Methanococcus voltae PS: one gene and its partner. The protein of the gene in region 2 binds, or shares a complex with, the protein of the main gene of each other region. Links are inferred from orthologs where the notes say so. Each region holds a gene or a part of one and is shown on either strand. Other genes may lie near its edges.

Region 1 (5,084 bases), on a different replicon or contig from region 2:
GCTGAAGAGTTTTTAAAGAACGCTTTCACTGCTTTCAAAGCATCTGGTAAAGTATTATACGACAGGTCATTTGATAAAGTAGGTAATTTTTCATTCGGTGTTCCAGAACACATTGACTTCCCAGGCCAAAAATACGACCCATCAGTTGGAATATACGGTATGGACGTATGTGTAACTTTTGAAAAGTCAGGATACAGAGTTAAATCAAGAAAGCTTAACAGAAACACAATTCCTGAAAAACACTTAGTTAAAAAAGTCGAAGCTATCGAATTAGTTAAATCAACATTCGGTATGGAAGTACTTGAAGAATAAGGTGAGTATGTATGACAAAAGCACCGTTCAAGAAAAAATTTGGACAAGGTTCCAAGGTTTGTAAAAGATGCGGAAGAAAAGGACCGGGAATTATTAGAAAATACGGCTTAAACTTATGTAGACAATGCTTTAGAGAAATGGCACAAAACTTAGGATTTAAAAAGTACGATTAAGTGATGAAAGGATTAGAAAGGACAAGGAGGTAACAGTATGAGCTTAATGGACCCTCTTGCGAACGCATTGAACCATATATCCAACTGTGAAAACGTAGGTAAAAACACAGCTTACTTAAAACCTGCATCTAAATTAATTGGAAGAGTACTCAAAGTTATGCAAGACCAAGGATACATCGGAAACTTTGAATACATTGAAGATGGTAAAGCGGGAGTTTACAAAGTAACATTAATTGGTCAGATTAACAAATGTGGCGCTGTAAAACCAAGATTCGCAGTTAAAAATCAAGAATTTGAAAAGTTTGAAAAGAGATACTTACCAGCAAAAGGTTTCGGTTTGTTAATTGTGAGCACCCCTAAAGGGTTAATGACTCACGATGAAGCAAAAGATTCTGGAATTGGTGGAAGGTTAATTTCATACATCTACTAATTGCGTTAAGCAAATTTATAAGCTAATATCCTAAGATATTATTCATTATTATTGTATTTTCATACAATGAGACGAGGAGGTATAGTTATGCCAGTTGCTGCACTCATTAGGGAAGAAGTTACTATCCCAGAAAATGTAAATGTTGAACTAAACGGCAACAACATTACTGTAAAATCCGGCGGTAAACAATTAGAAAAAACATTAAATTACAACGGAATCGAATTCTCAATAGAAGACGATGTCTTAGTTATCAAATGTTCTTTCCCAAATAAAAAACAGACCGCTATGGTAGGTACATATAAAGCACACGCTCTTAACATGATAAAAGGAGTTACAGAAGGCTTTGAATACAAATTAGCAATTAAATACGCTCACTTTCCTATGAAAGTAAGTGTTAAAAGCGATGTTGTAGTTATTGACAATTTCTTAGGTGAAAAACACCCAAGAAATGCAAGAGTAATGCCTGGAGTTACTGTTAAAGTAAGCGGTGAACAAGTAGTAGTAAGTGGAACTAACAAAGAATTCGTTGGTCAAACTGCTGCAAACATTGAACAAGCCACTAAAGTAAGCGGAAGAGATACAAGAGTATTCCAAGACGGTATCTACATCGTTGAAAAAGCAGGTAAGGTATTATAGGTGGTTTCATGAGTGATTTTAAAAGATTAATGAGATTAAAACTCAAAATGAAACAGAAAAGACCTGAATTCAAAAGACAAGATAGCCACAGAACTGCAAGAATCGGTACCAGCTGGAGAAGACCATTCGGTAAACACAGTGGTATGAGAATTGGATTGAAACACAGATGTGCTGTAGTTAAAATCGGATATAGATGCCCTGCATTAGTAAGAAATCTTCATCCATCAGGTTTAGAAGACATTCTTGTTAACAACGTTAAAGAGATTTCAGCTTTAAACCCTGAAACTCAAGCAGCAAGAATTGCAGCAACAGTTGGTAAGAGAAAAAGAATTGAAATGATTAAAAAGGCTAATGAATTAAACATTAGAATTTTAAACATCTCAAAACAGAAACAAGAAGAATTATTACAATAATTAAGTAAAAATTCAAATTATACTTACATTATAATATAATAATTCAATTCTAATATTCAATTATCAAATTCAGGCTAATTTAGAGTAATTCTCATGAATTAATGTTATTGCAATTATAACAATCGAATCCATACGTCTGAAAATGTAAAGACAGGTGATATTATGGATGTATCAACTCAAAGAAGAATTGCAGCTAACATACTCGATTGCGGTATTGATAGAGTATGGGTTGACCCTGAAAACTTGGAAAAAGTTAAACTTGCAATTACCAAAGATGACATCAGAGCTTTAGTGAAAGATGGAATCATTGTTAAGAAACAAGAAAAGGGTATCAGTAGCGCAAGAAAGAAAAAGATACAAGAGCAGAAAAGAAAAGGCAAAAGAAAAGGCCAAGGTTCTAGAAAAGGGGCTAAAGGTGCAAGAACTCCTAAAAAAGAAAAATGGATGAACACAATTAGACCTTTAAGAAGAATGCTAAAAGAAATGAGAGAAGACGAAAAAATCGAAAGAACACAGTACAGAAAATTGTACAGAATGGCTAAAGGTGGCGCTTTCAGAAGTAGAAACCACATGAAGCTTTACATGAAAGACCACGGTATCTTAAGCGAATAATTTAAAAATTAATATTTAATTAAATTTTATTAATTTAATAATATTAATTAAAATTATCGTGATATTGGGTTTTTATGATTCAGTATTTTGATTTAATAATCTTTTCATAAAATAATTATCCTTTATAATTACTAAAATTAATAATTACAATGTTTAATTGAATTTAATAGGTTTAATAGATTTATTTATTGAATTTGTTTATTAAATTTATTTTAGATTTATTCAATAGATTTAATAATTTTCTATTAACGATTAGTCAATATTCAGTAATTATTATCGATTTATAACTAAAGTTATAAGGAGGAATGGTTATGGCAACAAACGCCAAGTACAGAGTTCCTTTTAGAAGAAGAAGAGAAGGAAAAACAGATTTCAGACAAAGATTAGGATTATTATTGTCTGGTAAGCCAAGATTAGTTGCGAGAAAATCCTTGAACAACATTGTAGCTCAAGTAGTAGCTTACGATGAGAAAGGAGATATCATATTAGCTTCAGCACATTCAAAAGAACTTGTTAAATTAGGATACAAAGGACACTGCGGTAACTTACCAACAGCGTACTTAACAGGTTTATTGATTGGTAAAAAAGCTGTGAAAGAAGGCATTGAAGAAGCAGTACTTGATAAAGGTTTACACAGAGCTACAAAAGGAGCTGCAATATTTGCAGTTTTAAAAGGTGCTCTTGATGCAGGCTTAGAAATTCCACACGGTGATGAAATCATCGGTAATGAGGAAAGACTAGCAGGTGCTCACATTGCTGAATACGCAAAAGTTTTAAAAGCTGAAGACGAAGACGCTTACAAGAAACAATTCTCAAAGTACTTAGAAAAAGGTTTAAACCCTGAAGATTTGCCAGCACACTTTGAAGAAATAAAAGAAAAAATCCTTAGCTTGTAAGGTGATAAAATGGCTGAAAAAAGAAGATTTAACACCGATGCTTGGGAACCAAAAACTCAAGTTGGTAGGTTAGTAAAGGAAGGGCAAATTACCTCAATCGACGAAATCATCGATAAAGGTACTCCTATACTTGAACCAGAGATTGTTGACGCACTTTTACCTGAACTTGAAGAGCAAGTTTTGGACGTTAAATTAGTTCAAAGAATGCACAAATCAGGAAGAAGAGCAAGATACAGAGCTACAGCAGTAGTTGGAAATAAAAACGGCTACGTTGGAGTAGGCATGGGTAAAGCTAAAGAAGTTGGCCCAGCTATTAGAAAAGCTATCGCTCACGCAAAATTATCACTCATTAGAGTAAGAGTAGGTTGCGGTTCATGGGAATGCGGTTGCGGTGGACCACACTCAATCCCATTCACAGCAGAAGGTAACTGCGGTAGTGTTAAAGTTCAAATCATACCAGCACCAAGAGGTGTAGGTTTAGTTGCAGGTAACGTTGCTAAAGCGGTTTTAGGACTCGCTGGTGTTAAAGATGTTTGGACAAAAACATTCGGAGACACAAGAACAACATACAACTTCGCATTAGCGGTATTTGATTCTTTAAACAACTTAAACTTTATAAAATGCTTACCTAACCAAAAGGCTAAATTAGGTCTTAAGGAAGGTAAAGTATTCTAATTAGCTCGATAATCTAAAAACGATTAATTATTAATTAATTGATTATACTTTTGTATAATTTTATTAATTTCTATTTATTATTAAATAAATTATGTGATATTCGGTTAAGTTTAACGGATAACTCATATAATGCCTATAAAAAGGTCAATGGTGAAAACATGGCTTACGCAGTTATTAGAGTAAGAGGAAGTGTTGGCGTTAAAAAAGATATCGCTGATACCTTAAAAATGTTAAGACTCCACAAAGTAAACCACTGTGTAATTGTTCCAGAAAATGAACATTATGTTGGAATGGTTAAAAAAGTTAAGGATTTCGTAACCTACGGTGAAGTTGACAACGAAACCTTCGAAAAGTTAATCTTAAAAAGAGGAAGATTAGCAGGCAACAACAGAGTAAGCGAAGAAATTGTTAAAGAATCTACAGATTTATCAGTTTCAGAATTAGCTGAAAAAGTTATGTCAGGCGAAATCAAGTTAAAAGATACAGAAGTAAAACCTGTATTCAGATTACACCCTCCAAGAAAAGGATACGACAAAGAAGGAATCAAAAGGCCTTTTTCAGTAGGTGGAGCCTTAGGTTACAGAGCTGGAAAAATAAACGATTTAATTATAAAGATGATGTAATTAACTTTTTTGTTAAGTTATATAGTTAGATTTGTAATTTAAGGTGGTCTTAATGATTAGAAAAAGTAAAAAAATCACTAAATTAAGAGGCTCCAGAACCTGCGGTTATGGAGAAGCTAAAAAGCACAGAGGTGCAGGTCACAGAGGGGGTAGAGGTAACGCAGGTGTTCAGAAACATAAATGGTTAAGCATCTGTAAATTCAACCCTGACTACTTCGGAAGAAGTGGATTTGTAAGACACGCAAGCCTCATAAAAGACTTAAAAACAATTAACGTTGGAGAACTCCAAGAATATGTTTTAAGCAACATTGACG
Region 2 (4,558 bases):
TTTATTTTTATTTTATATTTACTTTTATTTTTATTTCTATTTTTAAATTAATTCTACAAAGTTTTCAATCATTTTTAAGCCGGATTTTCCACTTTTTTCAGGGTGAAACTGTGTAGCATATATATTATCTTTATTAACTGCACAGGTAAACTTTGTACCGTAATCACAAATACCTGCAATTATTTTTTCGTCAAAAGTTTTTACATAATATGAGTGGACAAAATAAAAGTAGTCATTGTCTTTTATTCCTTCAAATAATGGTATATCTTTGATTTGTTTGACGTTATTCCAACCCATATGTGGTATTTTTGGAACATTGGTAAATTTAACTACTTCTCCATTAAATACGCCTAATCCTGCTCCTTCACTTTCTTCACTTTTTTCAAATAATAACTGCATTCCAACACAGACGCCTAAAAAAGGTACTTTTCCAATATCTTGGGTAATTAACTCTTTTAAGTTTGAACAATTTGTATTTATTTTGTCACATACTTTTTCATCAAATTTAACAGCTTCTATATTCTTTACTGAATCTCCAAAGTTTCCTACGCCAGGTAATACAATTTTATCTGCGGATAATATAATTTCTGGGTCATTTGTAACTTTTACGTCCCTTTCGTAAATTGAAAATGCTTTTTCAATGCTTCTTAAGTTTCCTGCGTTATAATCGATAATGGCAATCATAATTTCACATGCACCTGTATAATTAGTTACTATATAATTTTCTAATAAATCAATAAAATAATGGACTTAACCTAAATTAAAATTAAATTACATAAAAAGTACACAATTATAGTATATATACATATTTTAATATCTCCCAATAATTGTTATTGTATTGATTTAATATGATGAAAATAAAAATTATTTAAAAAATATGCTGTAAAAATAAAAATATACAATTAGTAGTATGTTTTAAAAATGGATAAAATAGGTAATATGTATTAATATTTATTAGTAAAATTCTTCTTCAAGCTCTTTTAATGTAGTCAATATTTTGTTAAATGCAATATATGCGTCTTCAAATTTCTTCAAACCTGTTATAACAACTTTACCGCTACCAAATATTAATACTACAACTTTTGGGTCGCTTAATCTGTATACTAAACCCGGGAATTGCTCTGGTTCGTATTCAGTACATTCTAATGTCGAAATATCATCTAAGTTAGGTTCCATGCCCAATTCGGTTGTAGCAACCATGTTTTGAACGTTAACTTCTGGATTTTCAATTAATTCCATACCTGCTTCTTTAAGCTCTGCAATTATCTTTTTAATAGCTATTACTGCTTCTTCCTTATTTTTAGCACCAGTACAGTTTAATTTACCGCTTCTAAATATTAATAATGCAACTTTTGGGTCGCTTAATCTACAAACTAAACCCGGGAATTGCTCTGGCTCATATTCTGCGTTGTCTAAAACATCTGCAGCATATTCTAAGTCTATATCTGTTCCTATCTGTGTTGAAACTACCACATTAACAATTTTTATTTCAGGTTCCATAGCTCTCACCTATATTACATATAATATAAGTTTTATTTATATAGTATATAAAGGTATTTATATACTTTTTATAATTTATTAAATATAAGTCCCAATTATATTATATTATATTACACCCTATTCTATTATATTCTATTAAATATGCAGAAAATAGTTACTAAATATGTGATATATAACTATATTTAAATTTATAAATATATTTTTATATTAATATATATAATTATAATCTGTAAGATGATATAAAAAATAGTTTAATAATATTAAATGTTCCAAATTAACAAGTTTTATCATATGATTTATTAAAAAGAATAAGAGTATTCGGATTTAATTTAATTATCCGAATAAAGCGCCTAAACCAGCTGCTGCTGCAGCACCGTTGTCTTCTTTTTTCTCTTCTTTTTTCTCTTCTTTAGGAGCTTCAGCTGCTGCAGGAGCTGCTGCAACTGCAACAGGAGCTGCTGCTGCTTTTGCAATAGCTTCTTCAATGTCTACTCCTTCTAAAGCAGCAACTAATGCTTTAACTCTTGCATCGTCTGCTTCTACACCAGCAGCGGTTAAAACTGCTTTAACTGCATCTTCTGTGATTTCTTTATCTGCTGAGTTTAATAATAAAGCTGCGTATATGTATTCCATAAAGTACACCTCAAATACTAATAATTTACTTAGTTTTGTGTTTTTATAATTATTAGTTTTCAGATAATCTATTGAAGTATATATATTTTTTCAATATATACCTTAGATTTTTTTTAAATCGTTATTTTTCCTATAATTATATTTCTATAATCAAATATATTAAATTTATTCATATGATATACTAAAAAATTGAAGATTTTAGAATAATAATCCCATACCTACTGATGCAGGAGCTTCTTCTTTCTTCTCTTCTTCAGCTGCAGGAGCTTCTTCAGCTGCAGGAGCTGATTCTACTTCTGAACCACTTACCATTCCTTTTAATTCATCATCTAAAGCATCTTCACCAGCTAATTTAGCAACTGCTAACATTTGAGCGGTAGCTTTTCCTAATATAGCGTCTGAGGTTTCTGATGTTAAGAATGCGCCTTCAATTGATACAGCCTTAGCATTGGAGAATGCTTTTTGTACGATTGTTTCAATTGTAGCTGATGTTGGAATAACTGCATTAACGGATAAGTTAAATGCACCAGTGTAAGCACTTTGTAATTTAGCGAGGAATTCATCCTCATCAATTTTTAATATTTCAGGGTCGTATACAATTCCATCTTCGTAAACGCCTAATACATTTAAACCTACTTCCATAGGTTTAATATCTAATTTTGATAATACCACGGCTAATTTAGCGGATACTACATCTCCTTCTTTAGCAACGATTGTATCTTCTTTGATACCAATTTTACCTTTTTCGATTGCAGCAGGTAAACCTACAGCTTTCAATTCACTTAAAAATGGTCCTGGTGGCATACCTGTTGAACCAGCTTTAATTTCAATATCACAAGGTGCAGTAGCTCCAGCTTTAATTGGCGCAGGGCTTTTGCTCTCGTTAAGAGTCTTGTAGAGTTTGAATGGGTTCATTTCGGTTGCAATAAGTGCAGCACCTTTTTCCATACAATCAATTAATTTTGTGAATGAAGGATTACCTGTTTCCTCAGCGACTTCTTCAATCGCTCTTTTCATTAACGTATTTCTTGACATTTTCAAAGTCATTGAGTCTCTGATTGTGTCTCTAATTTCTTGAAGTTGAACTGAAGGAACTTCCATCATATCGATAAGAGCAATTACATTACCACTTTTAAGTAATTCTTTCAATGAGTTAACTTCATCTACTTTCCAAGAGGCAATCTTATGTTCAAATTTTACTTCACTCATAATCTCAACCCCTCTACTTTTCTATAGGCGCAGAAGCACCCATTGTAAGTTTTGTAAATGCGTTTTTAACGTGATAAAGTCCTTTTTCATACTTTCTAGCAACAGTATTTAATACTGCTTCAATATTTGCTGCAAGTTCTTCATCACTCATTGATTCTTTACCTACGTAAACCTGGAAAAATGCTTTATCCCTTGTGTTAATGCTAATGGTTTTACCAAATCTTTCAACCAAAGGTTTAAGGTTTGCATTAGCAGGAACAGGTTGTGGCATTTTACCTCTAGGACCTAAAACGGCACCTAATGATTTACCTACGATAGGCATCATATCAGCTTGTGCAATAAAGAACTGGTTTGCGTTAGCTAATTTCTTAGCTTGCTTTTTATTTTTTCCTAATTCTTCTAATTCTTCCTGTCTTATTACAGTGAGGCCCATGCTTTCAGCTTGAGCAGCTAAATCTCCTTTAGCAATCACAGCAATGTTGATTTCTTTTCCTAAACCACTTGGGAGAACGATTTGTTGTTTCATCCTGTTTTCAGGTCTTGACAAATCAAGCTCTTTAAGGTTTATGATAAGGTCAACAGACTGTGTGAAGTTTCGCGGCTTTGCTGAATTTCGAGCCTCCTTCACTGCGTTTATTATTTTTACACTGTCCATTGTGTAGCCTCCTGTAATTGTTATATGACTTCTCAGTCTTAACATGGAGCAAATCTAATATTGATTAACTATTATATAAATATTACTACGATAAAAATAAAATTTAAATGTTTTAAATGTTTTAAATGTTTTAAAAATTTTTAAAGAAATAATATTGTATAATGCTATTGTCGTTAAACTATATATAGAAATTTGTAGTATGGGTAATAAAAAATATTAAAAAATAAAAAAATATAAATTTAATTAATAAATATTTCGCCTTTATTTATTTTATCTGCAGTAGTGTAAGCGTCGTAAATCGCATATATGTAAACAATAGGTAATAATATAAATCCAATTAAGAAGAACAATAAAAATCCTGAGATTAAACCAGCTATAAGTAACAATATACCTTTTTTAATCTGGCCGTTGTACATTTGACCTGCACCAACAATTAAAAAGGACAAAATACCTGCTAAAATGGGATTTTTCTGGTTTATAACGTCTACCATTTTTTCACCAACAATGTTTAAAAATGTAAATATTTAACTATTTAATAGTACAAATTTATTTAATTTATGG

What was found. The genes of interacting proteins can lie anywhere in the genome.
Region 1: M2325_RS05470 (region 2) and M2325_RS01685 share a complex: the UniProt entries of both Methanocaldococcus jannaschii proteins name them as parts of the 50S ribosomal subunit. The link is inferred for Methanococcus voltae PS from one-to-one orthologs.

What each region holds. Positions count from the first base shown.
Region 1 is NZ_JANUCQ010000001.1:328,819-333,902, forward strand. Bases 1,143-3,851 are described here. They hold M2325_RS01685 (50S ribosomal protein L19e), read left to right. Parts: upstream 1,143-2,126; coding sequence 2,127-2,576; downstream 2,577-3,851. Other genes in these bases: M2325_RS01675 (50S ribosomal protein L6), read left to right, coding at 1,143-1,551; M2325_RS01680 (50S ribosomal protein L32e), read left to right, coding at 1,560-1,964; M2325_RS01690 (50S ribosomal protein L18), read left to right, coding at 2,888-3,472; M2325_RS01695 (30S ribosomal protein S5), read left to right, coding at 3,482-3,851. Also shown: M2325_RS01660 (50S ribosomal protein L5), read left to right, coding at 1-312; M2325_RS01665 (30S ribosomal protein S14), read left to right, coding at 324-485; M2325_RS01670 (30S ribosomal protein S8), read left to right, coding at 523-915; more of M2325_RS01675, read left to right, coding at 1,003-1,142; more of M2325_RS01695, read left to right, coding at 3,852-4,147; M2325_RS01700 (50S ribosomal protein L30), read left to right, coding at 4,306-4,770; M2325_RS01705 (uL15 family ribosomal protein), read left to right, coding at 4,823-5,084. UniProt on the Methanocaldococcus jannaschii protein: Binds to the 23S rRNA.
Region 2 is NZ_JANUCQ010000002.1:483,128-487,685, reverse strand. The notes cover bases 1,338-4,197. They hold M2325_RS05470 (50S ribosomal protein L10), read right to left. Parts: upstream 3,343-4,197; coding sequence 2,332-3,342; downstream 1,338-2,331. Other genes in these bases: M2325_RS05465 (50S ribosomal protein L1), read right to left, coding at 3,356-3,997; rpl12p (50S ribosomal protein P1), read right to left, coding at 1,834-2,133; M2325_RS05480 (TATA-box-binding protein), read right to left, coding at 1,338-1,500. Also shown: imidazole glycerol phosphate synthase subunit HisH, read right to left, coding at 43-684; more of M2325_RS05480, read right to left, coding at 955-1,337; M2325_RS05460 (DUF4870 domain-containing protein), read right to left, coding at 4,237-4,488. UniProt on the Methanocaldococcus jannaschii protein: Forms part of the ribosomal stalk, playing a central role in the interaction of the ribosome with GTP-bound translation factors.